Regions from separate parts of the Paenibacillus rhizoplanae genome, predicted to be linked through region 2. Evidence: riboswitches for the same ligand, from Rfam matches in the RefSeq annotation. Region 2 holds a riboswitch; each other region holds the start of a gene.
The links. Region 2 has a riboswitch for cyclic di-GMP ahead of ACFSX3_RS31975 (choice-of-anchor A family protein). Riboswitches for the same ligand answer to the same signal wherever they lie in the genome.
Positions count from the first base shown of each region.

Region 1 (8,051 bases), on a different contig from region 2:
TCTATGCGAATACTGCTGCGCCGCCTGCGGCAAGCGCCGGATCTAGAGTGAAGCGTTTTGCCAACTACAGCGTACTGCTCACCAGTGAACAGAATGGCGGGACTCTGGACACACCCAAGACTGCTGCATTTAAATTTGTAAATGGCGGATTTGAAGAAGGGACAGCGGGCTGGTCCTTCTCTGCGGGAACGGGAGTGGCCGGCAACAACCCCTTCGCCGGGAGTAAGCTGGCCTATCTTGATCCCGGAGCGGAGACGATCGTTTCGCAGAATTTTACCGCAACAGCCGGTGAGTACAGACTGACCGTCATGGCTAGTAGCGGCGGCAGCGGCGGGAGGATTGGCATTCGGGCAGCTGGTAAGGTGCTTGCAGAGACAGAGCTGCCTGCGGCGGAAGCCTATCAACAGATCACACTTCCTGCGTTCACTCTGGAGCAGGGGATACAGGCAGAAGTATACATAACCGGCGGTAATGGCTGGATTAACATTGACGAGGTGAGGGTAGAACGATGACCAAGAATGTACGTGCAGCGGCAACCGTTATACTGATGCTCTTATTATTTATTCTTCCAGTAACTAGCACTTATGCCGAAGGGAATGTATTGCAGAACCCGGGCTTTGAAGAAGGCGAAGACGGGGCGCCTACAGGCTGGAGCAAGGATATGTGGATTGCCGGAGATGCGGCGGGCTCCATATCCGTTCAGTCCGAAGAGGTTCATTCCGGCAGCAAAGCGGCGGTGATTGAGAATCTGGAGCCCAATCACCTGAAGTGGGTGCAGACCGTTACCGTTTTGCCGGACAGCTACTACAGAATCTCTGGATATGTCAAAATAGCCAGCATCGCAGGCGGGGGAATCGGGGCCAATATCTTCCCGGTAGGCATTGGCGGCGGTTATCCCGCTACCAGCGATACCGGCGGTGAATGGCAGCGTCTGGAGTTCATCGGCCAGACCGGCAAGGAGCAGACCGAGATCGGAATCGGCGCTGCGCTGGGCGGCTATGCGAATCTCATCCAGGGTAAGGCCTATTTCGATGATCTGTCCGTAGAGAAGCTGGATACGGTACCAGAGGGATCGAGCATAATCTCACTGGACAGCGGAGCCCAGGCTCCCCCGGCAGATGCGGACGGCGGAAGCAAGCCGGAGGAAGTGCCGCATAAGGTGTCTCCGGCCAAGCTGCTGCTGCTTTCTGGAGTATTCTGCCTGTTCTTTGCTTTTCTGTACACAAGAGCCTTCCGCAGTGAGCGTCTGCTGAGACAGGAGGACGTAATCTACACGCGCTGGCTGTACGTTTTGTTTGGAGCGGCATTCATCCTGCGGATCTGGATCGGCCTTACGGCACAGGGCTATAAAAATGATATGAATACCTTCATGGCCTGGGGCCAGCGCCTGACCGACCTTGGACCGGGCAAATTCTATGAGGAAGGTTATTTCGCCGATTACCCGCCGGGGTACTTATATGTGCTATACCTGCTTAGCCTGCTGCGCGGATTATTTAACTTTGCGGGCGGCTCAGGTGCCGAGACGGTTCTCTTCAAGCTGCCTGCGATTCTCTCGGATCTGGTGCTTGGCTGGATTATCTATAAGAGCGCGCGAATCAGGCTCGGCTCCGGGCTGGCTATGGGGCTGATGATGCTGTTCCTGTTCAATCCGGCTGTACTGATGGATTCGGCAGCCTGGGGGCAGGCGGATTCCTTTTTCCTCATCTTTCTGCTGCTCAGTATGATCGGGGTTGTCGATAAGCGTTTTGTACGTGCAGCGATCTTTTTTGCCGTCGCTACATTGATCAAGCCGCAGGCGCTGATTTTCACACCTGTGCTGCTGTTCGCCTTCTACCATCACCGGGCCTGGAAGCAGCTTGCGCTGGGTGCCCTGTACGGACTGGGGATCTTTCTTGTCCTCGCGGCCCCGTTCTTCTGGAACAACGGCGGTTTTGCAGGCTTGATTAACCTCTACAAAAGCACACTGTCCTCCTATCCTTATTCCACAGTGAATGCATTCAATCTGTATGCCTTGACCGATCCGATGTGGTCGGCGCTGGATGTGACCTGGCTCGGCATACCGTATCGTATATGGGGCTTTATTTTCATCCTGGTGGCAGTTGCACTTGCTGCTTATTATTCCTTCAATACCAAGGACCGTAAGGATCTCTCCAAGTCCTACTTCATCGCAATGGTGCTGATCACGATTGTCTTCGTATTCGGTACCAAAATGCATGAGCGTTACTTATATCCGGTACTCATCCTGTCCTTATTCGCCTTCATGGAGAGCCGGGACCGGCGTTTCCTGACCTTGTTTCTCGGGTTCTCCCTGACCCAGTACATCAATGTTGGTTATACACTGGCGTTCCTGAATACCGGCGGAAATCCGCCAGCTGACGGAATTGTTCTGGTTACAGCTATTACCACTATCATTCTTGCGATATATTTGCTCTATATTGGATACGATGTATATATCCGCAGAACTGCGAAGCTTTTGCCTGAGCCGGTTACTCCCAAGGAGGCCTATGCAGCAGATATGCTGCTTGCAGAAGGCATCAAGCCGCTTGCCCCTGCTGAGCGGCGTTCTCCGCTGAAGCTGAAGCGCAAAGACTGGATCTGGATGCTCGGTATCACCGTGCTATACGGGGCGCTTGCCCTCTATCATCTGGGAGATAACAAGGCGCCTGAGACTCTGTGGGAGCCAGCGGCCAGCGGCGAGAGCTTCTATGTGGATCTGGGGCAGGCCCATCAACTGGAGCGGGTCAATGTGTTCGGCGGTGTTGGAACAGGGAAGTTTCAGCTGGAATTCAGCCAGACCCCTGATAATTGGAGCAGCCCGCTTGAGGTAAGCGAGGATGTCGGCAATGTCTTCATCTGGAAAAGCCAGCCGCTTAACGTATCCGCAAGATATGTCAAGCTCTCGGTTACGTCTCCAGGCTTCACCCTCAATGAGATGGCGTTCTATGAGCAGGGGGCTCCTAAGGTTCCTCTGACCATAGCAAGCGTGACACCTGATTCGGGGGCAACAGCTAAAAGAGGAACGCCGGCCAATCTGTTCGATGAGCAGTCCGTCATACCGGAGAACTCTAATTTCATGAACAGTACGTATTTTGATGAGATCTATCATGCCCGTACGGCTTATGAGCATTACCATAATATAGTGCCTTATGAGAACACGCACCCGCCGCTTGGCAAGCTGCTGATCGGGGTAGGCATGGAGCTGTTCGGCGTCAATCCGTTCGGGTGGCGGGTCATCGGCACCTTGTTCGGGATTGCGATGCTGCCGCTGATTTATATCATGGCCCTGCGGTTGTTCCGTAAGACTACCTATGCAGCACTGGCAGCAGGATTGTTCGCCCTGGACTTCATGCATTTCACCCAGACGCGGATATCGACCATCGATGTGTACGGTGTATTCTTCATTATGCTTATGTTCTATTTCATGCAGCGGTATTACACGATGAATTTCTACCGGGTGCCGCTACGGACCACACTGGTTCCGCTGTTCTGGTCAGGACTGTTCTTCGGAATCGGGGTTGCCTCGAAATGGATTGTCGTCTACGGCGGGGCAGGCCTTGCCATTATGCTGGCACTGGTGCTGCTTGAACGCTATAGGGAATACAAGGCCGCCGGACGGCTGCTGGCTGAAGGCAAGCTAACCGGACAGGACCTCAAAGCCGCCTGCAGGACGGCAGATCAGTCCTTCTGGAAGAATACCGTGATCACCCTGGCCAGCTGTATAGGATTCTTCATTGTCATTCCGGGGATCGTATATAGTCTGTCCTTCATTCCCTCACTGTCTGCGTCGGCAGAGGGGTTCACCCTTAAGGGGCTGATTGATGCCCAGAAGAATATGTACAACTATCACAGCCAGCTTGTTGCTACCCATCCATTCGCCTCCTCCTGGTGGGAGTGGCCGTTCATGAAGCGTCCCGTATGGTTCTTCAGCGGCGGCGAAGGCTTGCCGGCAGGCAAGGCGAGCAGCATAGTAACGATGGGGAATCCGCTGATCTGGTGGACAGGAATCTTCGCGATGCTGGCCGCCGTATGGTTCACCGTGAAGCGCCGGGACAAGAACCTGTACATGATCTGGATCGGCTTCTTCTCACAATATGTTCCATGGATGCTTGTGCCGCGTGAGACGTTCCTGTACCATTACTTTGCAATGGTGCCGTTTATGATTCTATCCATTGTATACATCCTGAAGCTGCTTGACGGCAGGTTCCAGGGTGCCAGATATTTGCGGTACGCCTATGTTGCGGCCGCCGCCATCCTGTTTGTAATGTTCTATCCGGTATTATCCGGCATGCAGGTGAACAGCAGTTATATCATTCATGTCCTTCGCTGGTTCCCTTCCTGGGTATTCTAGGAGGGGAGCTTCAGAAGCCGGATATATGTTCAAAGCTGATATTGATGAAGCGCATCAAGGAAGCTGTGGCTTACAACAAATTTAGGAGGAACCCTTGTGAAGGCCAGATATAGTGTAATTGTCCCCATGTACAATGAGGAGGAAGTCATTCAGATAACCTACGAGCGGCTCAAAAAAGTAATGGATGGTTGCGGGGATTCCTATGAGCTTGTGTTCGTCAATGACGGCAGCCGGGACCGTACGGCTGAGATTATGCGCGGAATCAGTAATACGGATGAACATGTCAAGCTGATTGACTTCTCGCGTAACTTCGGCCACCAAGTGGCGATTACGGCGGGTATGGATTATGCTGAAGGTCAGGCTGTTGTGGTGATTGATGCGGATCTCCAGGACCCGCCTGAGGTCATCCTGGAGATGATCGCCAAGTGGAAGGAAGGCTATGAAGTAGTCTATGCCAAGCGGCTGAAGCGCCACGGAGAGACCTTCTTCAAGAAGGTGACGGCCAAAATCTTTTACCGTCTGCTAAGCAGCATGACCAGTGTAGAAATTCCTACGGATACCGGGGACTTCCGGCTGATCGACCGCAAGGTCTGCGATGTGCTGCGCGGCCTGAAGGAGAAGAACCGTTATGTGCGGGGGCTGGTGAGCTGGGTTGGCTTCCGGCAGACCATGGTGGAATATGTGCGGGAGGAACGCTTCGCCGGGGAGACGAAATATCCGCTCAAAAAAATGATCCGCTTCGCGCTCGACGGAATCACCTCCTTTTCGCACAAGCCGCTCAAAATCGCCTCCTATGTCGGCTTCTTCCTGTCCTTCTCCAGCTTCCTCTACCTGTTTCTGGTCTTATTCCAGAAGGTCTTCACCTCCTGGACCGTGCCGGGCTGGGCGTCCATTGTCGGGGTTAACCTGCTGTTTAACGGCATTGTGCTGATGCTGCTCGGTGTAATCGGGGAGTACATTGGACGGATCTATGATGAATCGAAGGACAGACCGCTCTATATCGTTAGCGAGACCAAAGGCTACCCGGATGCGGAGACCGAAGACACGCGGAAGGAAAGCGATTATGCAAGATAAGGCTTGGCGTGCAGGCATGATCCAGTTTCTGAAATTCAATGCAGTGGGCCTGCTTAACACGTTCATTGATTTCGCGGTATTTACCCTGCTGCATTCCCTGGGGATGCTTAACACCCCTGCACAGATAATTTCCTACAGCGCCGGGACGGCAAACAGCTTTTTCTGGAATAAAAAGGTGACCTTCAAGGGCCGGGACAGAGGCGGGAATGGCGGATTTGACCGGATGCAGCTGGTGAGATTTATTGTGCTGAATCTGCTGGTGCTGGGCATTTCGGTACTGCTGATTCATCTGCTGACTGATCGCCTGGGAATCCAGGTGCTGATGGCCAAGGTGCTGGTTACCTTCATTACAGTGATCATTAATTTCTTTGGAAGCCGGAAGTGGGTATTCTAGAGGTACAGTACATCTTCCTCGTGTCCTGCGGGGTTAGCACTTATTCTATATTGCGGAGGCGATTGTCATGCGGAAGTTATCCTATTTGATTATACTTGCCGGGGTTCTGATTATGCTCTACCCCAAAGGAAGCGAATGGTACGAGGACCGTCAGCAGCAGAAGCTGCTGGAAGAGGCTGAACAGGCCTATAGTGAAATCGTTCCTTCGGCTACGGCTCCTGCCAGTCAGGATCTGAGCAAGCCCTATGCGGAGGTCACCCAGCTGCTGGCGGAAGAGTCCGGTGCGGAAGAGCCGGTGCCCACTACAGCGCCCGAGATTGAAGTTGGAGGCAAGATCACCGCCATTATTGAAATCGACAAAATCGATCTGAAGCTGCCTGTACTGGAGGGCGCCACCAAAACTAATATGAAGCATGCCGCGGCGCATATGAAGGAGACTGCTCCGATTGGTGCGGTAGGCAACGCAGCGATTGCGGCACACCGGTCAAGAACGGCAGGACGGCTGTTCAACAGACTGGATGAGATCGGTAAAGGGGATACCATTACTGTTATTACAAGCGGCCAGGAATACAAGTATGTTGTATATGATGTATCTATTGTAGAGCCTACCGATATTTCGGTACTGAAGGGAAAGGATGATGATAAGATTCTGACCCTCATTACCTGCGATCCGCTTGTCAACCCGACCCACAGACTCATCATTCATGCGAAGTTAACCTGACTTGTCCAAGACAAGGCAATAAAAGTCGAAAAAACATAAAATTTTAGACTATTTTTGTGGAATCTAGCGATTTGGGTCTTGCTAATAGATAGAGATATGGTAAGATATAACTATGAAAGCTAATACACGATAAACGGCAAACCTATCGAAAGGTAGGGACGCAAAGCTACAGGGCCTTCCCTTCATGGATGGCAGCCAGCTACCGAATGAAGAGGCTTTTTTTGTTTGTTTTAATTCTGGATCTGTAATTATATGGTAGTAGATTGGACAGATAAAGCTTATACGATAACGGCAAACCTATCGAAAGGTAGGGACGCAAAGCTAAAGGGCCTTCCCGTAAGGATGGCAGCCAGCTACCGAAAGGGGTTTTATCCATGAAGAAGTTATATTTAATGTTGATTACACTTTTTGTGATTGTCACTTCCGTGCAGACAGGCACTGCTCAAGCAGCTAATGCAGATTCAAGCTGGTTAAATGTTGGACAACTTGGTCAAGGGGTTATCGGGGTTTCATATGATGTTCCTAAGGACAAGAAGATGAAGCTCATGATTACCAAAGACAATAACAGCTATACTTACAACTTATACACTTCCAAACCAACCGAGACGTTCCCGCTGCAACAAGGAAATGGCTCTTACAAGGTCTCCGTTCTTGAGAATACTACCGGCAACAAATACAAAGTACTATCTTCCGAGACTGTATCTCTCTCAATGAGCAATGTGAATGCCGTATATTTGAGCTCTGTACAGAATGTGAAATGGAGTTCTTCCGATAAATCCGTTCAAAAGGCAGCCCAGCTTACAAAGGGTCTGACCACAGATGCAGACAAAGTTAAGGCTATCTACAATTACATCGTAGCTAACGTGAAATATGACTACTCTCTGGCTAACAGCGTAAGCACAGATTATATTCCGAACAACGATAACACACTGGCTACCAACAAAGGTATCTGCTACGATTACGCATCCTTGTTCGCTACTATGCTCCGCAGTGAAGGCATTCCTACCAAATTGGTTATGGGGAATACAAGCTATGTAACTTCATACCATGCCTGGAACGAAGTGTTCATGAACGGCAAATGGGTAACGATTGATACTACAGTGGATGCAGGTCTGGGTAAGAACACCGCGTCAACAGAACTGGTCAAAGCAGCAAGCAAATATACTGCAGCGAAATTCTACTAAGAATAGCTGTGAACTATAGCATTTCCTGAGAATAACCCGCTTAATGTTTAAGCGGGTTATTTTTATTTATATAAAGGTTGCTTTTTAATAGAGGGATAGGTTATTATAAATAAGCGTTGTTGGAACGGCAAAGGAAATGAGAGATTACTTAAAAAAGTGATTTCAAAATAAAGCTTGCATTGTTCAAACGAACGTGATATATTATAAGAGTTGCTGGTGACGAAGTAATCGTCGCTGACAACGAGCTTGATCTTTGAAAACTGAACAACGAGTGAGTATCGGAAATCGCTTCGGCGAGATCCAAAATGAGAATGAAAATTCTCGTCAGAT
Region 1 covers NZ_JBHUKY010000027.1:21-8,071, reverse strand. The annotation lists gene ACFSX3_RS16510 (glycosyltransferase family 39 protein) at 1-512, shown strand, start outside; gene ACFSX3_RS16505 (glycosyltransferase family 39 protein) at 509-4,348, shown strand; gene ACFSX3_RS16500 (glycosyltransferase family 2 protein) at 4,445-5,422, shown strand; gene ACFSX3_RS16495 (GtrA family protein) at 5,412-5,816, shown strand; gene ACFSX3_RS16490 (class D sortase) at 5,884-6,537, shown strand; cyclic di-GMP riboswitch class I at 6,663-6,744, shown strand; cyclic di-GMP riboswitch class I at 6,818-6,898, shown strand; gene ACFSX3_RS16485 (transglutaminase-like domain-containing protein) at 6,912-7,721, shown strand.
Region 1: another riboswitch for cyclic di-GMP. It lies ahead of ACFSX3_RS16485 (transglutaminase-like domain-containing protein); the one in region 2 lies ahead of ACFSX3_RS31975 (choice-of-anchor A family protein).

Region 2 (8,051 bases):
GGCAGTCGCCGCATCCCTCGCAGGAGAAGGTCTGGCAGGGAGCAGCCGATAACTTTTATATGCTGAATGGGGAGCATTTGCCATGGAGAGAACCTACGGCAGCTCAACCGGAGCAAGCTTCGGATATTCAGCCAGCACAGTCCATTCCTCCAGCATCCGGGAAGCGCCAGTCCAAATGGCGGGAGGAGCTCAACATCTGGTTGCTTGTGATTCTATCCGCAGCCCTCTTTTTTGCCGTCTATGTCACGACCTCCAGTGGTTGGTTGGCGGTGCTCTGCTTCTTCATTCCCTCTCTTTGTATCGTTTTGTGGAATATAATTATCGGTCGTAAACAAACCTCCCGCCATCAGCTGGAAGCGGCTAGGACCTCGAAGAGGAACAGTCTCCCCTCTTATCCTGTGCTAAGGATTGAGTATTTCGACGGGCGTTCACCTATTGGGGTGGATGGCATGGAAATTGGTCCTTCGGAGGATAAAGCGTTACCGGATCTTATCCCCTGGCTGCAAATCCTGCAAGCAAAGGTGCTTTCATCTCATGAGGTCGAGCTCATCGTTTCTGCTAACCCTTCACCAGTCTCTACCTTACAACTTCATTTGAAGATGGATGAACAGCTGGATGCCAAGGATATCGTATCAGCGGTTAATGCGATGGTGCTGGCTCATGACAAAGCATTGGTATGATTACATTCACTAACCGGCTTGGTGGCATCGCCCTGGTCGTTGGTACACCAGGATTGGGACTGGAAGGCCAGGAAGATAGCCACCCACCTGTGTTCATTCTCGAAATGTATAAGGACTCCGCCGTCTTGCCATGTGCCATTTTCACTGGCGTACCCGCCCGCATTGCCTTGGTTCATATGAATATTATGAACGCCGCGTCCGGGGGTGAAGCCGAAATACTTATCGGGCTTGTCCTCTTCCGGTCCCCAAGGCTCGCCGAATACGTACAGGGTTGCATCCTGTTCCTGTGCCTCCTTGAGATAAGAGGTGATTTTATCATACAGATTGTTGTGGGGATCGCTGTCTTCAGCTTCATTCCGGTTCGTATTAGGCAGAGCTACCATCTTACTGGGAATCACCAGGTTTCCTCTGATATAATCAAGGGCAAGGCTCCGGTTATGCCCGGTGATCTTCGTGAAGCCGGATTCAAGCGTGAGCCAACGGTCCGTTTCTTCCGCTTTGAAATCTTCGCCCACATAATAAAGCACCTGATTTGCAGTGTCCTCCGGTAAATGTTCCGCTTTAGCGCTTGATCTGATATTGATAGCCGCCCTGTACTTTTTATTAATATTACCTTCAACCTCAACCAGTACCTGGACATGATTATTTTTGACACCTAGCTTATATATGGTATCCTCATTGGATAATTTGCATTTTAATACCCCGTACCCTTGATCTAATCCGTTACCCATAGTTCGTCAGTCCCCCTTCTTAGCTATTATTGTTTCCCATAGAAGGCCATAGTAATTCTGAGTAAAAAGGTGTTCATCAGAGGAGGCAAGCTACATTATGAAATGCCTGACCATTCGCCAGCCGTGGGCCACGTTAATTGCGCTGGGAGAAAAACAAATCGAAACCAGGACCTGGCGGACCGCCCACCGGGGGGAGTTAGCCATCCATGCCGGGATGCAGGTGAATAGGGCGATCTGCCGGACGGAGCCGTATCAGTCGTTGCTTGCCCGTCATGGCTACACTGCAGACAATCTGCCAACGGGCAAGATCATTGCAGTCAGCCGCATTGCGGATTGCTGTGAGGTGACGCCGGAGCTGGTGCAGCAGGGCTGGCCGGGTGGCAATGAATATGTATTCGGCAATTATGCCGAGGGAAGGTATGCCTGGAAGCTGGAAGAGGTTGTTCCGCTGGTACATCCTATATCTGCTAAGGGACGCCTGGGGTTCTGGGAATATCCTGTGCTGGAAGAGGAATTGTGAATTTCCTGACGGCAATGTGAAGAAAAATTGCTCCAGATTGGCTGCCAGCTGGTATAATTGGGATATTCGGCGGGAAATCTTCCTATATATAAGGATAGTTGTGCTCTGAGGCGGTCTACCGCTGGAGAGGGGCAGGAATGCCGGGAAGGAGCGTATGCATAATAGATGGGAAGCCTTCTAATTGCATGGCTTTGTATGCTTTGTTTGTTTCTTGCGTTCAGGGATCAGGTAAGCCGGAGAATCCTGTACCCGGTAGCTGTAGTGGTTATATGCGGCACGTTGGGGTATTGGACGTTATTAATGTAGCCGCATCCGGGCGATCATTTGATGTAGAAGTCTGCCGCTTGCGGCAGGCTTCTTTTGTTAGCGCTGCTTCATCTTCTCCATACCCAGATATCTGCGCATATGCAGAGTGGCCTGGGCGGCAATCACATCATCCAGCAGCAGCATCCGCTCGTGATAACCCCTACAGATGAATTTGGCTTCAACGCCTGCCTCCAGCCGCTGCTGTTCATAGACCTTCAGACCACGGGCGCGCATCCCGGCACGGACCTCCCGCAGATCGGCAGAAGCGGCATGGACGGCCGTCTGGATCACCTCCAGATAAGGCGCAGGCGTGCGCAGCTCTGAGGATATAGCAGAAGCATCGCGCTCGAAGGCGGATAGAATAAGCGGCAGCAAAATATAGGATTTGACCAGCAGGTTGTCCTGGCTCTCTGCTCTTTGCATCCTTCTCAACCCCTCGAAGAGAACGTATATTCGCATTGTAACTCATCCTTCAAAAAATAATCAATGGGTTTTATAAACTAATCCTAATAATGTGACATTTTTCACAATAAAATAGAATGAATTATTTTATATTAAAATTGAAATATTAAAGATAGAGGATTAAAAAATTTCAGCTCAAAGGAGAATGGCAATGAGTCATGAAGGAAGTCTCCGCCGTGGTTTAGTATTCGGGATCATTCTAAGTGTTCCGCTCTGGGTATCGATGATTGGCTGGGTTCAGCTGTTCGGGTCTGCCTAGGCGACATTTTTATTCAAAATATATGAATTCTATTTGCAGGTGTCGTCCCTATGGGCGGCACTTTTTTTATGAGCTGAGATGCTCATAAATAGGTAAAATTGCATTGAACAGGAGCAGATGATGAGTAGAGGTGGGCTGAGGGCGATAAAATAGGACGAATGTATCAAATTTTAATGATATAAATTGATAGTATTATAGAAAAGAGAGACAAACGGCTACAGCCAATCCTCTGATTTCTCGACTTTTTTCGTCACTAGATAAAAAAGGGACTGTCCCTTAACCCTTACGGTACAAGGGATCAATGAGGAACCATCGTAAAAAATAATTTCAAAAAATATACTGGGAGTGGATTGACAATAGGGTGTGAGAGCGGATAAACTGAAATTAGTACAAAAGTAACAAATGTCATAGACTCAACAATGAATTTACATAAGCAAATTATAATTTCATATCGAAATCATGTACAAACGCAAACCGTATCGAAAGAACGGGACGCAAAGTCAGGAATCTACTGTCTCAAAAGTTGAGGCTAGGGTCGTCCGGCCGCCGTGAAGCTAACCCTTCTTGGCGGTCTTTTTTGTTGTTATAGTCTCGTGACAGATTCATAGAATAGTAACTAGGAGGTGTGGACTATTGAAGAAAAGAGTGCGTAAAACAGCCGCCATCATTATGGCGGGCCTATTGACCTTATCCAGTGCCTTTACGTGGGGGACGGATGTTAGAGCAGCTTCAGGGGTACCGTATACGCCAACACCGGTTTTGGGTGTCGCAGGGAATTTTAATGCTTTTATCCTCGGGGATTTTAAACAAGCCAATGATCAGATTGAGGGCCGCCTGGCAGCGGCAGGGGACATTACCCTCTCCGGAGGTTACGGAGTAGCCAGAGCATACAGGGATGTTGCTCCGACGGATGTACTTGTGGCCGGTAAGAATTTTGTACATTCAGGTAGTGGAGAGATCTATGGGAATGTGGTATTTGGGGATAGCTTTACAGCCAATGAGCCTGGTGTCAACATCAAGGGCGGGAAGAAAAATGCCAGCCCGATTGATTTTGCAGCCGAGCAGCGGATGCTGATCTCCCGATCCACAGAGTATGGGGCTTTGGCCGACACGAATGAGATTGGCGATAATCATTATGGACAGCTCAAGATAAGTGCACCGGATCGTTTCAATGTAGTTCATTTGGATGCTTCGACACTGGCGAAGACCAACTATATCGAATTCAACATTGCCCAGAACGCTACGCTGATTATTAATATAAGCGGGTCTACAGTCAATGTGCCGAGCTTTTCAATGAGTAACGGCAGAGCCAGTCAAGTATTGTTCAACTTTTACGAAGCCTCTGAGGTGAATATCGAATATACCTCATTCTTCGGGACGATCCTCGCACCTAGAGCGGATGTTCATTATGCCGGAGCAGAGCTGTACGGAACCCTGATTGCAAAATCTTTTAGCGGCGGGGTAGAGATGCACCTGGGATTGTACGAAGGAGAGGGGCCGCCGCCGAGTCCGACGCCGACCGCAACGCCGACACCTAGTCCATCACCGACACCAACGGCTACACCAACGCCAACCGTGAAGCCAACGCCAACGGTAACACCAACACCTACAGTGAAGCCAACGCCGACGGTGACACCAACACCAACCGTGAAGCCAACACCGACGGTAAAGCCTACACCTACAGTGAAACCTACACCAACAGTAAAACCTAGCCCGACACCTGTGTGCACTCCAACTCCAAAGCCAACACCAACAGTCAAGCCGACGCCAACACCGACCGTGAAGCCGACACCGACACCGACTGTGAAGCCGACGCCAACACCAACCGTGAAGCCGACGCCGACGCCGACCGTGAAGCCGACGCCAACACCAACCGTGAAGCCGACGCCGACCGTGAAGCCAACACCAACGCCGACCGTGAAGCCGACGCCGACGCCGACCGTGAAGCCGACGCCAACACCAACCGTGAAGCCGACACCAACGCCAACTGTGAAGCCGACGCCAACACCGACCGTGAAGCCGACACCAACGCCAACTGTGAAGCCGACGCCAACGCCAACTGTGAAGCCGACACCAACGCCAACCGTGAAGCCGACGCCGACGCCGACCGTGAAGCCAACACCAACGCCGACCGTGAAGCCGACGCCGACACCGACCGTGAAGCCGACGCCAACACCAACCGTGAAGCCGACGCCAACACCAACGGCAGTACCGACACCGACGCCGACAGCAGTGCCAACACCAACGCCAACAGCGGTACCGACACCAACGCCAACAGCGGTACCGACACCAACGCCGACAGCAGAACCGACACCAACGCCAACGGCGGTACCGACACCAACGCCGACACCAACACCAACGGCAGAGCCGACGCCAACGCCGACGGCGGTACCGACACCAACACCAACGGCAGAGCCGACGCCAACGCCGACGGTAGAACCAACGCCGACACCAACAGCAGTGCCAACACCAACGCCAACAGCAGTACCGACACCAACACCAACGGCAGAGCCGACACCAACACCAACGGCAGAGCCGACGCCAACGCCGACGGTAGAACCAACGCCGACACCAACAGCAGTACCGACACCAACACCAACGGCAGAGCCGACACCAACACCAACGGCAGAGCCGACACCAACGCCAACGGCAGTACCGACACCAACGCCGACGGTAGAACCAACGCCGACACCGACACCAGAGTCAACACCGACGCCAACGGTAGAGCCGACACCAACGCCGGCACCGACACCAACACCGACGGTAGAACCAACACCGACACCAACACCGACGGTAGAACCGACACCAACACCGACGGTAGAACCGACACCGACACCAACACCTACGGTAGAACCAACACCAACGCCGACACCGACACCAACGCCGACGCCGACACCAACGCCGACGCCGACACCAACGCCGACACCAACGCCGACGCCGACACCAACGCCGACACCAACGCCGACACCAACGCCGACACCAACGCCGACGCCGACACCAACGCCTACGCCGACACCAACGCCGACGCCGACACCAACGCCGACACCAACGCCGACGCCGACACCAACGCCGACGCCGACACCAACGCCGACGCCGCCGCCGACACCAACGCCAACACCAGATCCAACACCAGTAACAACGCCAGCGCCAATATCGCCGCCGTTCAGTTTCCCTCCAGTGCCTACGCCGACTCCGATTATCGGATTTATCGTGAGCAATGATGTGGCTGTGAATGATGATCCGCTGCCGCTTGGACCTGTAGCAACTCCAATAGCTACAACAGTACCGGCACCAACGCCGACACCGGCTGTTGCGGTTGCGCCAATAGCAGCAACACCGGAGTCAACGCCGTCAGCGGAACCGGCACCCGATGTAGTCATTATTGATGATGAAGTTCCTCTAGGCGGTGTGCCTGTGGAAGGGACTCTGCCGAAGACGGGCGAATCTAGTCCTGCACCTTATTATTTTGCCGGTTTGGCACTAGCGGGTCTGGGCTTGATTCTTAGAAGAACAACCAGAAACAGCAAACGTAAGTAAGTGAATCATCCTAGCTGAGTTTTATACAAACAAACGGTGATCCTGTAATTTGACAAGGGCTGCTTTCGGAGAAGACGTTCTCCTGGAAGCAGCTCTTTCTTTTGATTAGAAAATTATGATTTACGTCCGATGTGGATAAGTTGTGCATATAGTTGGGGATAAGTGTCTTGGAGCATCCGCAGGATGACTATATTCTGGATCAGGAATAGGAATGACTTCGCTGATTTCACTGAACACATGGACAGCGCGTGGTCATCTGGGCTGATTATGGTCGATAAACCGACTACATTCGGTGCGGCAGAGGCGTGTGGGTCGGATATGGTGGAAAAACCGACTACAATGGCGATGCCGCAAGCATTTTGTTCCTTTTGATACTCCCACTCTTAAACAGCGGAGCGGGCGGAATGATTGTGGAGAAGCGGAGCGGTCGCCTTTGTATCCGGATTTTCACCGATTAGGGGAATAAAAAAATCTGGATACAAGAGCGATTGGAACAACGTTCCGTTTGCGGAGCGTGCTTCTAAGCGTCGCCGTAATTCATACTCCATTACAAAATACACTAAAAAACAGGGCGTCTCGGCTGTATTTTTAGTTGGCCGTACTCCCGTGCTATACTAGGCTCAAATTACACTAAGCAAGAGATGCTTTTCCCTGACTGGGAAGGGTTGCTTACTAAAGGAGGAACGTTGATGTGGATGCTATACCTGCTTGTGGCGCTGATCGTCGTGGCCGCAGGGGTGGGATATGCCGGAATCTATTTTTATGGAGTAGCCATTAGGCGGGCCCCTAAGGAATTCCTGGCCAAGACTCCAGACCTTAAGATCGATCCGCCGCCGGTGGCCGGAGCTTCGTGGGGAGAAGGGGCGGAGTGGGTGTCCCGGCAGACCTTCCGTGAGGTAGAGCTGGTGTCTGAGGAGGGGCTCAAGATGCAAGGCTATTATCTGGCGTCAGAGCGTGCTGCCGGACGGACGGTCATTGTTGCCCACGGGTATTCCGGGAAGGCCAAGGATATGGGAGCGACCGCTAAGAACTATTATGAGAACCTGGGGTACAATGTGCTGTTGCCTGATGCTAGAGGACACGGGAAAAGCGAAGGAGATTATATCGGCTTTGGCTGGCCGGAGCGCCGGGATTATCTGAAATGGATCGGATTTGTCCTGCAGGAGAACGGACCGGACGCGCAGATCGTGCTGCATGGCGTATCTATGGGCGGAGCCACGGTGCTGATGACGTCCGGCGAGGAGCTTCCTCCGCAGGTCAAGGCGATTGTCGCCGATTGCGGCTACACCTCGGTCAAGGCGCAGCTGTCCTATCAGCTGAAGCGGATGTACCATCTGCCCAGCTTCCCGTTTGTGCCGGTGGCCAGTCTGGTGACCCGGATGAAGGCCGGTTATTCCTTTGGGGAGGCGTCTGCGCTGAAGCAGGTACGCAAGGCCAAGGTGCCGATTCTGTTCATCCATGGGGATGCGGATACCTTCGTGCCTTTTGATATGATGAATGAGTTGTATGAGGCCTGCCGGAGTCCGAAGGAGCAATTAGTGGTGCGTGGAGCGGGG
Region 2 covers NZ_JBHUKY010000104.1:1,233-9,283, forward strand. The annotation lists gene ACFSX3_RS31955 (hypothetical protein) at 1-680, shown strand, start outside; gene ACFSX3_RS31960 (DUF2278 family protein) at 659-1,411, opposite strand; gene ACFSX3_RS31965 (ASCH domain-containing protein) at 1,509-1,931, shown strand; gene ACFSX3_RS31970 (hypothetical protein) at 2,295-2,660, opposite strand; cyclic di-GMP riboswitch class I at 3,417-3,509, shown strand; gene ACFSX3_RS31975 (choice-of-anchor A family protein) at 3,592-6,495, shown strand; gene ACFSX3_RS31980 (alpha/beta hydrolase) at 7,191-8,051, shown strand, end outside.

Region 3 (8,051 bases), on a different contig from region 2:
AGATCAACCTGCACCAGCTGGCGGGAACCATGCGCCGCCAGGTGCTGATCGACGGCCGCAACGTCTATACCAAAGAGCAAATCGAAGGCACCGGCCTCGAGTACATCTCCGTCGGCCGCCCGCAGATGGGCGGGCTTAGCGGATTCTCCGCCAGCGTGGCTGGCGCGGTGTAGAGCGGCGATCCACTTGATGCGTTACGCCGAAAGTGGGCCGCACGGCGAATGAGTGGGATAAATCCCATTAAATGCGCCGAAAGCGGGCTGGACGGCGAATTGAGTGGGATAAATCCCATTAAATGCGCCGAAAGCGGGATGGATGGCGAAATGAGAGGGATAAATCCCATTAAATGCGCCGAAAGCGGGATGGATGGCGAAATGAGAGGGATAAATCCCATTAAATGCGCCGAAAGTGGGCTGCACGGTGAAATGAAGAGTATAAGTACCCTTGATTTATCGGATGATGGCCGAATGGAGCAAATGAGGAGCACAAATGCCCCTGATTTCTCAGATTCAGACTGAATGGAGCAAATGAGGAGCATTAGTGCACCTGATTTCTTGAGTGCGGGCCAAATGGAGCAACTGAGGAGCACAAGCAAGTGCCCAGTACTTAACTAACTAGCTTCTGCCGCCGCGAACTTGTGCGGCGAGCCCTTGGCACAAGAGTCTTGAATCCCGGTCTTGAATCCCGGTCTTGAATCCCGATCTTGAATCCCATTGTCTTGGATTCTATTGCCCATACTCTTGTTCTCTCCAGCCGCTAACTAAATCAGCGGCGACGCCTTGGAACAAGCGGCACTTAAGAGTCTTTGAGCCTTTGAATTTTTCTCCGCCGCAACAGTAGGCGGCAACCAGGGATTCAACTGCTGCCGCGCAAGCATAGCGGCCGCCCCGCTCCCCTTGCCGCTACCACAAGCGGCAATATCGGATCTTTAGCCGGGAGCTTCGCCTGCGGGCGAAGCGGATGTAAAAGCACAGCCTGTTATGAAATGGAGCGGAGAGGAATTTTGGAGCTGTAGGAGCGTTAGCGTCCGCCTTTGTCTCCGGATGTTATCTGCTGCAAGCAATATAATCAACAACATCTGGAGACAACAGCGGCCGTAAGCCCAAAATTCCTTGCAGCGACCCTCATAACAGGCGGGATTTTAACTCACAGCTCCGCAACAAGAAATACCCAATAACAATACGATATGGAGGGTTCACTATGAAACTAGTACTTCTATCAGGCGGCTCCGGCAAGCGGCTCTGGCCGTTGTCCAATGATTCACGCTCCAAGCAATTTCTGAAGGTACTGGAAAGCCCGGCAGGTGAACCGGAATCGATGGTACAACGGGTATGGAGACAGCTGGAGGAGAACGGCATGGCCGGGTCCTCTTATCTGGCGACCGGACGCAGCCAGGTGGAGATGATCCAGAGCCAGCTCGGCAGCGAAGTGCCGATCATCGTGGAGCCGGAGCGGCGGGATACCTTCCCGGCCATTGCGCTGACGGCGGCCTATCTGTATTCCATCGCGGGGGTGTCCCCAAGCGAGACCGTGGCGATTCTGCCGGTGGACCCATACGTGGAATCCTCCTTTTTCGAAACGGTGCTGCAGCTGGAGAACACCATGCTGGTGAGCGGGGCGAACCTGGCGCTGATGGGCGTAGTTCCCGAGCATGCTTCGGAGAAATACGGCTACATTATTCCAACCGGCGCAGATGCGGGGGCCAATGGTTACCTGCAGGTCAGCCACTTCCAGGAGAAGCCGGACCGTGTGCAGGCCGAGGAGCTGATCAGCCAGGGCGCGCTCTGGAACTGCGGAGTGTTCGCCTTCCGTCTGGGTTACCTGCTGGATATCCTGCAGCGCAAAGGGCTGCCGCTGAATTACGAAGAGCTGCAGAAGCAGTATAAGCTACTGTCCTCGATCAGTTTTGATTACGAAGTGGTGGAGAAAGAGGAGAACATCGTCGTACAGCCATACGCCGGATTCTGGAAGGACCTGGGTACCTGGAACACCCTGACCGAGGAAATGACCAGCAACCATGTCGGCAAAGGCTTTGTGACCGCTGACTCCGAGGGCACCTGCCTCATTAACGAGCTGGATATTCCGATTACGGTAATCGGGGCGAAGGATCTAATTATCGCCGCCAGCCCGGACGGCATTCTGGTGACGCACAAGACTGAGAGTCCGCGGATCAAGGAAGTGCTGAAGTCTTTTGAACAAAGACCGATGTACGAGGAGCGCCGCTGGGGTCACTACAAGGTGATTGACTATGTGAAATATGACGAGGGCAACGAGGTGCTGACCAAGCGGATTTTCATCAATGAAGGTAAAAATATCAGCTATCAGCTGCATCACAAACGCAGTGAAATCTGGACCTTCATCAGCGGAGAAGCCAGCATTGTCATCAATGAGAAGATGCATACGGTGAAGGCGGGAGATGTGGTGCGGATACCGGAAGGAACCAAGCATGCCATTCTTGCTCTTACCGATGTGGAGTTCATTGAGGTGCAGACGGGGTCGGAGCTCGTAGAGGAGGATAACATTCGTATTACTCTGGACTGGGAGGATATAGCTCTACATCAGTTCATTTCGTAGGTCTAACTTATCTATTTAACCAAATGTTACAATTTCAAATCAGGCATTAAGAACTATTTTTTGGGAAAATTTCGACATTACTATACATTAAATTTGCATAGAGACGATACTTAAGGTAAGAGGGATTGATCCTTCCAAAACGACAATGGCAAACCTAATCGAAAGATAGGGACGCAAAGCTATAGGGCCTTCGCAAGAGTGGCAGCCTGGCTACCGAAAGGAAGAGAATATTGTGAAAACTTACCGTAAGTCTCGTTTGTTCTGCGCTGTGTTGTCGCTGGCCGTGGTATTGTCTGCTGTACCCGTGGGACTGGGAATCGCCCCTTCCACCGTCAAGGCTGCCTCCTCGGAGGGAGGGCCAGTGAACCCTAATGCCTCCCCTGAGGCGGTCAAGCTGTTGAACAATCTGTATGATATCTCGGGAAATGGAATCATTACAGGCCAGCATGACTATTTCGAGAGTCCTGATGAGCTGAGCAACAAGCTGAAGGGAACAAGCGGACAATACGCAGCACTACATGGTTATGAGCTTGGAGCCATCGGTGGACAGAGTGAGAGCGGAGTAGCTGCACAACGCAAAAACATCGTCTGGAGTGCGACGAACTGGTCCAGAGCGGGCGGAATTGTCGCCATGACCTTCCACCAGAACCTGCCGGGCACCAAGCACGAATGGTCCAATGTGCAGAAGTCAATCACCCAAGCGCAATTCAACAAATACGTAACCCCCGGCACTACAGAGTATAATGCGCTGATTACCGATCTGGATAAAGTAGCTGTCTCTCTGAAAAGTCTGCGGGATGCTAAGGTTCCGATCCTGTGGAGACCTTACCATGAAATGAACGGCGGCTGGTTCTGGTGGGGGAAGAAAGATAATTTTACAGCCCTGTGGAATATTATGTATGACCGGTTCGTGAACGTTCATCAGTTAAATAATCTGATTTGGGTTTGGAACCCGAATGCGCCGAATGCCAACTCTGATCCCTATGCACGGACCTATCCGGGCGCGGACAGAGTGGATGTGCTGGCAGCAGATATATATAATAACGACTACTCGAATAAATATCATGATGATCTGACCAGCCTGGCTGGCGGCAAACCGATCGGCATCGGCGAGAACGGCGAAATGCCGAACATCTCGAAGCTGAAGCTGACCCAGCAGAATTATGTGTTCATGATGAACTGGGGCAAGATGCTCTATGAGAATAACAGCACGGCGACGATCAAGAATTTCATGAATGACAGCTACACACTAACCCGTGACCAATATAAGGCCTGGTCTGCTCCGGCGGCGGCTCCTAAGCCAACCGCAACGCCGACGCCTACAGCAACCCCAACACCGACGCCAACAGTAACGCCGACACCAACCGCAACACCAATGCCAATTCCGACACCAACTGTTGCGCCGATTCCGAAGCCGGTCCCAACCTCCGGTGAGACGGAGAATAAGCCTGCTCAGAATGGCTTGCTTGGAGAATACTTCAAGAACATGACGCTCTCGGGGACGCCGGTTATGGTACGTAATGACGACGTCATCAGCTTCAATTGGCGTCAGGGTACGCCTAATGCTGCACTCGGCATAGACTACTTCTCGATCCGCTGGAGCGGCCAGATTAAGCCGGCTTACAGTGAGACCTATCAGTTCTATACTACATCGGATGACGGTATCCGCTTATGGGTGAACGGCACAGCCGTCATTGACAGCTGGGTGAAGCAGAGTGGAACTGCCCGCACAGGTAGCATACCCTTGACTGCCGGGCAACTGTACGATATCAAGGTAGAGTATTACGAGAATGCAGGCGATGCGAATGTCCATCTGATGTGGCAGAGCCCCAGCCAGGTGAAGGGAACCGTACCAGCAAGTGCGCTTTTCTCAACAATTAACACATCCATACCTGCTCCGGCTGCAACAGCAGTACCGACTCCGGTACCAGCAGCGACAGCAGCGCAAGTTCCGACAGCAACGCCGGCACCAGTAACGACACCAATGCCAACACCAACACTGACGCCAGTACCGACACCAACGCCAACACCGGTGCCTACGCCAACAGCAGCCCCTGTTCCCGTCCCTTCCCCTACAGCAACGCCGATGGATCTGCCGGTAGAAGTCCCTGCTGCCAATGGACTGTACGCGGAATACTTCAATAACATGACGCTATCGGGCGAACCCGCTGTAGTGCGTACCGATGCTGTGCTTGATTTCAACTGGCGCCAAGGTTCGCCGGATGCCACCGTCGGCATAGACTTCTTCTCTGTCCGCTGGAGCGGGAAGATTAAGCCGCTGTACACGGAGACTTATCAGATCTATACCACTTCTGATGACGGTATCCGCGTACGGGTGAACGGGGAGCTTGTGATTGACAGCTGGGTGAAGCAGAGCGGCACCGAACGCATGGGCAGCATCAGCCTGACCGCAGGCGAGCTGTATGATATTCAGGTAGAGTATTATGAGAATCAAGGGGATGCAAAAGCGCGGCTGATGTGGCAGAGTCCGAGCCAGGCCAAAGGTACCGTTCCGGCAAGCGCGTTGTTCCTCCCGTCCGCTTCTTAAGCTCATAAGGTCCGCAGCTGTGTTCATTATTGGCGCTGTTACTGGTTAAGACGTTACAATTATAAATCCTGTAAGCCACTCTTAATGGCCCTGCTTACCAGCAGGGCTACTAAGCTATAGAAAGGCAGACAGTCCGGTAGGCGCAGCCTCCGGGGCCCTGCCGGAGAGTGTGGCTGGAGAAAGGAGATTACATTGAACACTTACCGTAAGTACAGGCTATATACTACTATTTTTCCTCTGATCCTTATCCTATCATTACTTCCATGGGGGGAAGGGCGCAGTCTGCCCGCAGCCGCCAAGGTTACGGCACCTGCCGCCCCCGCTTCCATCAACAAGCCCATTAATCCTTTGGCCTCCAAGGAGGCTTCCGCACTGTTAAGCTATCTCAGTGATCTCAGTGGCAAGGGGATGATATCCGGCCAGCATGATTACCTGGAGAGCCCCGATGAATTCAATAATAAGCTCCGCACAACAAGCGGCCGCTATGCCGTTCTGCATGGCTATGAGCTGGGAGCCATAGGCAACCAGTCCAAGGAGACCATCGCCAGGCAGCGTCAGGCTGTCGTGGACAGCGCCATCCGGTGGCATGAGGGCGGCGGAATTGTCGCCATGACCTTCCATCAGAATCTGCCGGGAACTGCGCCGGCATGGACCAATGTGCAGAAGCCGCTTAGCCAGAGTCAATTCAAGCTGTATGTCACTCCCGGAACTCCGCAGTACAAAGCCCTGGTTGCCGAGCTGGATGACGTATCCAAATATCTGGGCGAACTGCGCGATGCCGGAGTTCCGGTGTTATGGCGGCCCTATCATGAAATGAACGGCGGCTGGTTCTGGTGGGGGCAGAAGGATGACTTCGCCAGGCTCTGGGATCTTGTGTATGACCGCATGGTGAATACACATAAGCTGAACAATCTGCTGTGGGTGTGGAATCCGAATGCCCCCAACAAGTCGTCGGAGCCTTACTCTGCTTATTTTCCCGGCACTGCCAAGGTAGATATTCTGGCCGCCGACATTTATGATAATGATTTCAAGCAGTCTTATTATGACAGCCTCCTGAAGCTGGCGGGCAGCAAACCGATCGGAATCGGGGAGAGCGGAGAGCTTCCAGACCCTGTCATCATGTCTCAACAACAAAGCAAATGGGTATATACGATGACATGGGGCAAGATGCTGGTTGAGAATAACCCGCCCGTGAAAATTCAAAGCTTCATGAACCATAAATACACCGTATCCCGGGAGGATTACAAGCTTGCGGTGGGTACCAAAACCCATGCTGCGGCTGTAATAAGCTCAAGGAACGGCCTGAGAGGTCAGTATTATGGCAATATGGATCTGTCCGGCACACCGCTGCTTACCCGTAATGACAGCACCATTCAATTCAACTGGCATGGCAATGCACCGGCCTCCGGCCTGCCCAAGGATTCGTTCTCGGTACGCTGGACCGGGACTCTTAAGCCTCTCTACAGTGAAAAGTACACGTTCACCGCTTCTTCCGATGACGGCATCCGCGTATGGATCGGCGGCAAGCTCCTGATCGACAGCTGGAAGAATCAGAGCAGTGCCAGCAGGGAGGGCAGTATCACGCTTTCTGCGAATACCCCCTACGCTATCAAGGTAGAGTATTACGAGAACCGCGGGGATGCCAGCGTCAGTCTGATGTGGAAAAGCCAGAGTCAGAAGCAGATGATTATTCCCCAGAGTGCGCTGACGCTTCCTTAAGGAAGCCTTACAGAAGACGAAGCGTAACGTAAGTCCGGTACAGAACAGAACAGCACAGAACCCCCGGAAGAAAGCGAGGACAAGGGAATGAGGACTAGAGTTCAAAAGAAACCCAGTAAATATCTCCACAGGCTACTAAAATTTGCAGCACTGATCATCTTGATTCTGTTGTCCGTCTCTGTCTTCGGAGATTACGGGACGAAGGACGGTGAAGCGGATGTGGATCTGTCTTCATTATCAGCGGCCAAGGATGCCGGTCCTGAGATGCCGGAAGGAACTGTTCTATGGAAGCTTGGCAAGCATGACGGCTCTGCCGCTGAGTTCAAGGCGGCAGGGTCAAGCGGGGTGAAGAAGACGCTCAGCATGGCTTCATCCACTGCCAGGTCGGCAGAACTGAAGTCGCTGCCCTCCGGCCTGCACGGGGAGACCAACCCGGAGCTGCGGATTCAGTATGAGCTGGATAAGATCCCGGAGCACGGGGTCTTATTTCGCGTCAGCATTATCGATGCCTACAAATCCGTACCCCAGATGAGCGTATTCTCCAACCGTCAGCTCTCAGGCATTATCCAGATTGCCGGGATTGCCGGAACAGGCAGTAAGTACGACTTCCGCAAAACCTATGAGCTGTACATTCCCAAAGAGCAGCTCATCAGCGGCACCAACGAGTTGACGCTGCGGACGGCCAGGGGAATCTATTCCTCAGAGGCTGAGGATAAGTACAACTGGTGGACATGGGATAATCTCAGTCTGGAGGCGCTGAAGTCTCCGATTAAGGAGCCGATTCACGGCAGCTATACGCTGACCGGGACGGTGGTGAATAACAAGCAGTTTTATTTTGACGAGGGTGCAGTTACGCATCTGCCCTATATTATGAAGTGGCTGGGCGTAGCCTATAGCGGCAATATCATGCGGACCAGTTGTGCCAGCGATGTGGGCCGCTCGTGTGAGAATATGGAGGAGTACTACAAGGTCCTGAAGGATTACAATATGCAGGCCGTAGCGCTCTATCTGTACACCGGCGATATCAAGCTGAAGGCGGACGGATCGCTGCCCGAGGATGCCGAGAAGAAGCTGACGGAATATTTCCAGAAGTACAGCCCGTACTTCCAGTATTACGAGGTGGATAACGAACCGGGCCTGTTCAACCGATCCAAAGCGGTCAATCTGGCCATAGCCGAGTGGCTGAACAGCAAGGGTAAGACGATCGCAC
Region 3 covers NZ_JBHUKY010000068.1:163,800-171,850, forward strand. The annotation lists gene ACFSX3_RS27005 (UDP-glucose dehydrogenase family protein) at 1-173, shown strand, start outside; gene ACFSX3_RS27010 (sugar phosphate nucleotidyltransferase) at 1,201-2,574, shown strand; cyclic di-GMP riboswitch class I at 2,712-2,792, shown strand; gene ACFSX3_RS27015 (PA14 domain-containing protein) at 2,807-5,122, shown strand; gene ACFSX3_RS27020 (glycosyl hydrolase) at 5,315-6,841, shown strand; gene ACFSX3_RS27025 (discoidin domain-containing protein) at 6,929-8,051, shown strand, end outside.
Region 3: another riboswitch for cyclic di-GMP. It lies ahead of ACFSX3_RS27015 (PA14 domain-containing protein); the one in region 2 lies ahead of ACFSX3_RS31975 (choice-of-anchor A family protein).

Region 4 (8,051 bases), on a different contig from region 2:
TCCAGAATCACTGAGGCCAAAGTCACAGAGGAGTCTTTTGAGCAGCCGGAGGATTTCGACCTGCCACACTATTGGGAGGCCTCCACCGCCGCGTTCAAGTCTGCCTTGCCCAGGTACCCCGCCAGCCTGCTTGTCAGGGATCTCACGATGAAGGAGCTGCAGAAGGAGCGATACGTCACTCTGTTGCACCAGGAGCCTTCTGAAGCCCCGAGTTGGATCAGGGCCGAGGCCGAGTTCAACACGCCGGAATCTGCGTGCCGGATCATCCTGTCCCTGGGTCAGGGCATCAAGGTGACCGCACCGCCTGAGCTTGCGGATACGGTTGCTTCGGCTCTGCGTGAAGCGGCAGCATTATACGATTTTTAATAATAGACCAAATGCACTAGTATCCCCTATAATATTACAATACACATTATTATTTATAGGGGGAACTTTACATTATGGACTGGATGAACAAGCTGCCGTTGAAACAAAAAATCGTCACCGGATGTTACCTGGTTGCCGCTTTATTCGCTGTTCCTGTCTTAATCACGCTAATCCTTATGGACAGGCTGCTGATCGGCATTGTTCTTGTCGCAGTCCTGGCAGCACTGACTTACCCGCTTGCGCGCTTTATCGAGAGAACGCTTACATCTTCTTTCGAGGACATCTCCAATGTGACGCACACGATTGCCAAAGGCGACTTCACCAGCCGTGCCGACGAGAATGGCTCCATGGGCGACATTAGCCGCTCCTTCAACACCATGATTGACAAGCTCAAAAAAATTCTCACCGATGCCTCACAGATTACCCGTCAGGTTATGGACGCCAGCCGCGGGATTGAAGACAAGAATCAGAACCTGAAGTTTGTAATGGCACAGGTGGCCTCCTCCTCCAATGAACTGGCTCTCGGTGCTAACGAGATCTCGGTGGATATCGCTGATATGACCGAATCGATCAAGGATATCGAAACCAAAGTCTCCAATTATACGAATTCCACCAAGGAAATGAATAGACGCTCTGTACATACGCTGGAATTGGTTGAACAGGGACGGCAATCGGTGGATACCCAAGCTGAAGGCATGCGCAAGAACATCCAGGCTACCCAGAAGGTGGCGGATACGATCGAAGCCCTGTCGCAGAACGCGCGCGGCATTACGATGATTACCAAGACGATTACCGAAATTGCTGAACAGACCAACCTTCTGTCACTCAATGCCTCCATTGAAGCCGCCCGTGCAGGCGAGCATGGCCGTGGCTTCGCTGTCGTTGCCCAGGAGGTGCGCAAACTGGCCGAGGAATCCACCGCTTCAACCAAAGAGGTGTTCGGGCTGGTACGCAGCATTGAAGCGGATATCAAGCAGGCCATTGATAACATCGCCATCAACGAAGAGGTAGTCCAGGTACAGAATGAGATGATAACGGAGACGGCCAATATCTTTGCTCAAATTGTACATAGCGTCCAATACATAACCGAGCAGATCTCCTCCTTCTCCGCAGAGAGTGATCTTATGCTGGAGAGCGCGCTCAAGATCTCCGGGGCGATCGAGAATATCTCAGCCATCACCCAGGAGACCGCCGCAGGGACCGAAGAGGTATCCGCAGCGATGAACGAACAGATTCACGCGCTGCAATCCGTAGCTGAGGAGACAGAGAAGATGACCTCCGCAGTCTTCAATCTGCAAAAAACGATTCATATTTTCAAATTTTAGCCTCGGCACAAAGAGACACGCCTGCGGAATTTTCTGCGGGAGGTGTCTCTTTTTTTGGGCAGAACAAAGAGTGTTATGTAATATTCACAAATTGTTGAAATTGTGCATAACACGAAGAATCCTGTTTTGCACTTCTTTACTATAAATGTTCTAGTACCATAGCTTAACTAGTAGCAGACTCTCCACCACGCCAATACTTAAGACCTATTAACAGATATTTCAATCCTGTATTTCTCATAAAATCATAACGTTTTGCAGCGAACCCGGGATGCAATGAGGCTTTGTGCTCACTTTCCAAAATTATAGCCCTTAATATTCATTTGCATTTTAAGACTTTAGTCTTCCAGAGACAACCATTTTCAAAAGTTTGAAAATCCAAATATCTAGCGATTTTTACTCCTGAATATTCGCTAAATTCCGAGCTTCTTCTCACAAGGGTTATTGACAAAAGAGGAGCAAGGAATATATTGTAAAGGAAAATTCTCCTTTGCTTAATTTATAACCGCATACCGGCAAAATTCACCGAAAGGGAATGACGCAAAGCCATGGATCTACAGTCTCATTTCTGAAGTGGGATCATGACAGCCAGGTTGCTGAAAAACTGTGAACGCCTTAGGTTTCGCGTTTGATTATGGTGATTCGTGCAACAGGCCTGTGCTCCTATTTTTGAGTACAGGTTTTCTATTGCTGACGTATACAAATAACAACTTGCGGGGTGGATGTTCTGAAGACAGTTGCAGATTATATGGCGGAAGCATTACGTAATCTAGGAGTGACACATTCTTTTGGAATCATTGGCAAGTCTATTTGCCCCATCGCTTTGAAAATGGTTGACTATGGCATTCAGTTTATTCCCGGCCGGCACGAATCCAGCTCCGGCTTCGCAGCCGGCGGTTATGCTCTGAAGACCGGCAGCCTCGGGGTAGCCTTCGGCACCTCCGGTCCGGGCGGAACGAACCTGCTCACCGCAGCAGCGCATGCCAAGGCCAATAATCTTCCCGTCCTCTTTATCACTGGCCACCAGTCCATCAAGGAGCTGGGCATTCCCCAATGTCAGGATTCCTCTTCCTATCTGGCTGATTTGGCGGATATGTTCCGGCCGGCCACCCTCTTCAGCAAGCTTGTTGAACGCGGCGATCACTTCAGCACGATTTTCAACCATGCCCTATCCATCGCCCTCGGTGACAAAAAAGGTCCGGTCCATCTCTGCATTCCGTTTGATGTGCAGACAGAGCGGCTCGCGGAATGCCGGATTGTTCTGCCGGAACGCGAAGGGCTGGTCAGCTACCAAAACTATGAACGGGTTATCTCGGCGATCAATGAATCCGCCCGACCTCTGATCATTGCCGGTAAAGGCGTCAACCGCTCGGGGGCCCATCAGGAACTGGTCCAGCTGGCCGAAACCTTCAACATTCCTGTAGTCACCTCTCCAGGCGGCAAAGGCGCCATAGCTTATGATCACCCGCTCTATCACGGTCCTGTCGGCGTTGGCGGCTCCTCGCACGGGGATGAATTACTGAACAATAGCGACCTGTTCATTGTTCTGGGCTCCCGTCTCAGCGATATGACCATCTGCAACCTCAAGCTGGAGAATCATCCCCAGCAGCTGATCCAGTTCGATGTAGATCCAACCTTTGTCGGCAAAATACTGTCCTCATCCACCATCGCTGTCGGCGGGGATTTGCGGGACAACCTGGCGCTGTATCTCCAGAAGCTGGACTCCTCTGAGGTTACCAAGCATGAAATCACAATCTCCAATGCTTACAATGACGAGCTGCCCGTGCTGGACGGGCTCTCTCTGGCTTCGGTATTGAGCACGATGAGCGATCTGATTCCGTACAACAGCAGCGTGTTTGTAGATGACGGCAGCCATGGCTTCAATGCTGTGAAATGGTTCAATGTGCGCAGGCCCGGCAGCTTCATATTCGATGCCTACTTTGCCTGCATGGGCAATTCAATTGGCATGGCGATCGGCGCCAAGACCGCCTCACCCGGGGAGACTGTCTTCTGTATTACCGGGGACGGCTGTTTTATGATGCTCGGAGCTGAAATAAACACCGCCGTTTGCCAGGACATTCCGGTGATTTTCATCGTGGTGAACAATATGCAGCTGGATATGGCGCTCAAGGGCATGGAGAAAACTACCGGCCGGATTGACGGTACGATCTTCGAGGTTCCGATGGATGCCGTGAAATTCGCCGAATCTCTGGGTGCAGCCGGCTTCCGATGTGAGACGCAGGAAGAGTTCGAAGCGGCAATCCGCGAAGCTGTAGCCCTTAACAAGGCAGCTGTCATTGAGCTGTTGACTGACCGAGATGAGATGCCTCCTACGGCCCACCGTACACTGGATCTAACGTAAGGAAGCCGTATCCCACACCTTTACTAACCTACTATCAGGAGGCCAAAGCGTGAACAAGAACATGAACAGCGGACTTGAACATTTCACTGATCTCTCTGGAGATTATGGGGCCAAGGCACTGGCTCCAATCAAAGAGCATTTTCCGGAATTAGCCGAATATATCATGGGCAATGCCTATGGCGATATTTTTCAACGGACCACGATTGGCTCTGACTGGAAAGAGATTGCGGTGATCTCGTCTCTGATTACGATGGGGCAATATGAGCAGTTAGGTGTTCATTATGTAATGGCGCTCCGTGTTGGCATGACCGTTGAGCAGATCAAGGGTGTGCTGCTGCATCTGGTTCCTTGTATCGGTGCCCCCCGGGTGATTTCGGCCTTTAATGTGCTGCTGGATACCCTGGAGGAGATCAGAGAAAAATCTTCATAATTCTACAATTTTCGACTTTCTGGTTGCGAATTTTAGACGGATCTGGTTATAATAGAGGTAAAATATCCCAAATTCAACTGCGGTTTGTCGAATAGAGTCGCAGGAACGATATTTTGGAGGTATTAAAACTTACACTTAGGGAGAGATCAACATGGGACAATTTATTTTGAAGACAGACACTGCGAAGAAAATAATCAATATTGAGCTGGAAGGAACCTTTTCTAACGAGGACGGACTCAAATCTATTCAGGCTTACCAGCAGACCATCAACCCGATTACCCCTGCTGAATATGCGCTGGATATCGACTGCCGCAAGCTGAATGTAACCGCTCCTGATGTTGTGCCGCTGCTTGAAGGCTGCTTCATCATGTTCAAGGCAGACGGCTTCCAGAAAGTAAGTCTTACCCTGGAGAATAACCCGATCCTCAAAATGCAGCTGGCACGCCTGGGCCGCAAAGCCGGACTTGAGAACCTGGAGATCACTTCAACCGTACAAGCTTAGTTAATCTTTTTTAAACCAAAATCATCTGCTTGAAACTCACGGCTTAGTACACCCAGTCCGCTTGACTGTTTATGATGCGAGTTTGCGGAATATATTCGAGGAAGTATAGCCAACAAAACTTTTGGGGGGTCTACACTATGGCTGGGATTCGTATTAAGGACATTGATATCTACCATCCAGGCAAAAGAATCGGCAATGACTTTTTCATTCAGCATTTTGACGACAAAGGTATTGATATCCGTGGACTGCTGGCTACTCTGGGCCGTGAGAACCGCTACAGCATCGACAGCCCGAATGAGAACTCCCTGACAATGGCTTTTGAAGCCGCAAGCAATGTTCTGGAGAAGACCGGTCTAACCGGCCCTGATATTGACCTGATCGCTTATGCAAGCCAGACCCCTGAATATATATTTCCAACGAACTCCTTGATGATTCACCGCCTGATTAACGGCGCTTCGCATACCATCTGTATTGATAGCAATGCCAACTGTGCCGGAATGACCGCTTCGGTTGAACAGGTCAGCCGCCAGATGATGGCGAACCCGAGAATCCGCCGCGCCCTGGTCATCGGCTCCGATTACGTAGCGCCGCATGCGGACAAGAATGATCCGGTGTATTATGCGAACTTCGGTGATGCCGCTGCCGCGCTCATCCTGGAACGCGATGAGCATTCGGTCGGCTTCATAGACTCTATCTATCAGACAGACACCTGTGTGTATGGCAACTCCCTTTTCCCGGCAGAAGGCCTGGCTCAGCTCGGACGCGCCGGTGTTGCCGCAGGAGAGTTCAATGTGAAGTTCATACCGTTCGATGATTCCATCTGTGTGGATGCCGCCTCCGAATCGATCAACACCCTGCTAAGCAACAACGGGATTGCCCCCGAGTCGGTCAAGGCTGCCTGCTTCTCACAGTTGTCTCTTCCGAACATCAAGGCGGTCTCCGGCAAAATAGGCATTGACCCTGAGGTCGCAGTCTACATAGGCGACGAGTTCGGTTATACCTCGACCAGCAGCCCGTTCATTGCCCTTCACAGAGCCGTCACTACAAGGCAGCTTGAACGTGGAGACAAGGTCCTGTTCTGGACCGTAGGTGCCGGATGGCAGAATGTCGCATTTGTAATGGAGTACTAATCTTACCGTTTATCGTGTGAAATATATAATTTCTTATATTTTCAATTAAAAAAACGGCCCGCTGCAGAGTTTCTGCCAGCGGGCCGTTTCTGTTCTATACCACTACTCTGCTCTAACGTCTGCCTCGCGCTTACCCTCATGCTTCTCCCAGCCCATCGTGCGCGACACAGCATCCTGCCAGGCGCCGTATCTGCGTTCCCGCTCCTCCGGCTCCATCTGCGGCGAGAAGACCTTCTCGGCGGTGTTGAAGCTCTCCAGCTGCTCACGGGTCCATACTCCGGAGGTGAGCCCGGCGAGCAGCGCAGCACCAAGTGCCGTAGTCTCCGCATAGGTTGTACGTGTCACTTCGCTGCCCAGAATATCAGCCTGGAACTGCATCAGCAGATTGTTGCGCACCGCACCGCCATCCACTCTTAGCCCGGTGAGCGGCATGCCGGCATCCTTCTGCATGGCGTCGATGACATCACGGGACTGGAAGGCCAGTGATTCCAGCGTCGCCCGTACCAGATGTGCGGAGGTGGTACCCCGCGTCAAGCCGAATATGGCACCCCGCGCATACATATCCCAGTAAGGCGCACCCAGTCCGGTAAAGGCCGGCACCACCACAACCCCTTCACTCTCGTCCACCTCGCTGGCCTTCTCTTCCGAGTCAGCGGGCGCGACGATCAGCCCCAGCCCCTCCTGCAGCCACTGCACTGCCGCTCCAGCCACAAACACACTGCCCTCCAGCGCATAATAGAGCTCATCGCCCATGCCCCAGGCTACTGTGGTCAATAGGCCGTGACTGGATGCCACAGCTTCAGTGCCTGTATTCATAAGGATGAAACAACCTGTTCCATAGGTATTCTTCGCACTGCCGGCTTCCAGACAGGTATGGCCAAAGAGTGCTGCCTGCTGGTCCCCCAGCACCGACCGGATAGGAATCTCCAGACCGAACCACTGCGGGTCACAGACACCGAAGTCTCCGCCCGACATCCTTACCTCCGGCAGTATGGACGGCGGAATACGCAGCGTGTCCATCAGCTCTTCATCCCACTGGCGCTCGTGCAGGTTATACAGCATCGTTCTTGAAGCATTGGTAACGTCTGTAGCGTGTACAGCGCCCCCGGTCAGCTTCCAGATCAGCCAGGTGTCTATCGTTCCCGCCAGGAGCTCTCCCTTGGCTGCCCGGTCTCTTGCTCCCGGCACATGATCCAGAATCCACGCCAGCTTGGTGGCCGAGAAATACGCGTCAATGACCAGCCCCGTCTTGTCCGCAATGACTCCGGCCATCCCGCGTGACTTCAGCTCCTCACATTGGTCTGCCGTCCGGCGGTCCTGCCAGACAATAGCCGGATAGATCGGCACTCCTGTGATTTTATCCCATATAAGTGCCGTCTCCCGCTGGTTGGTAATGCCGATAGCCGTTATGTGATCAGCCGGTAAGGAGCTTGCTGCAATGGCATCTCTCGCTGCTGCAAGCTGACTTTCCCAGATCTGCTCCGGGTCATGCTCAACCCAGCCTGGGCGGGGAAAGGATTGCTTGATCTCATACTGCCCTTGCGAGATCATTTCCGCCTCTGCATCAAAGAGAATTGCCCGTGAGCTGGTAGTACCTTGGTCCAAGGATAAGATCATAATGCCCAGCCTCCTGCAAGCCTTAGCTTGAAATATGTTTCACGATGAACAATATTAATGTGGTGATTTCAACAAAAAGCACCTCTGCTCTCAGAGGCGCTGTCATGCATGGTCTTGGTTTACTGTTTTTCGACAGGAAGCCGCAGGGTAAATGTGGTGCCTTCTCCGAGCTTGCTGGAGGCGTAAATGCTGCCATGATGCGATTCGACGATATTCTTCACGATCGCCAGCCCCAGCCCCGTACCGCCCGACTCCCCGCGCAGACGCGCTTTATCGGCTTTGTAGAAGCGTTCGAAGATAAACGGCAGATCCTCGGGATTGA
Region 4 covers NZ_JBHUKY010000020.1:7,292-15,342, reverse strand. The annotation lists gene ACFSX3_RS09765 (helix-turn-helix transcriptional regulator) at 1-366, shown strand, start outside; gene ACFSX3_RS09760 (methyl-accepting chemotaxis protein) at 441-1,691, shown strand; cyclic di-GMP riboswitch class I at 2,193-2,289, shown strand; gene ACFSX3_RS09755 (thiamine pyrophosphate-binding protein) at 2,437-4,050, shown strand; gene ACFSX3_RS09750 (carboxymuconolactone decarboxylase family protein) at 4,100-4,480, shown strand; gene ACFSX3_RS09745 (hypothetical protein) at 4,632-4,982, shown strand; gene ACFSX3_RS09740 (3-oxoacyl-[acyl-carrier-protein] synthase III C-terminal domain-containing protein) at 5,120-6,112, shown strand; gene glpK (glycerol kinase GlpK) at 6,215-7,729, opposite strand; gene ACFSX3_RS09730 (ATP-binding protein) at 7,849-8,051, opposite strand, start outside.
Region 4: another riboswitch for cyclic di-GMP. It lies ahead of ACFSX3_RS09755 (thiamine pyrophosphate-binding protein); the one in region 2 lies ahead of ACFSX3_RS31975 (choice-of-anchor A family protein).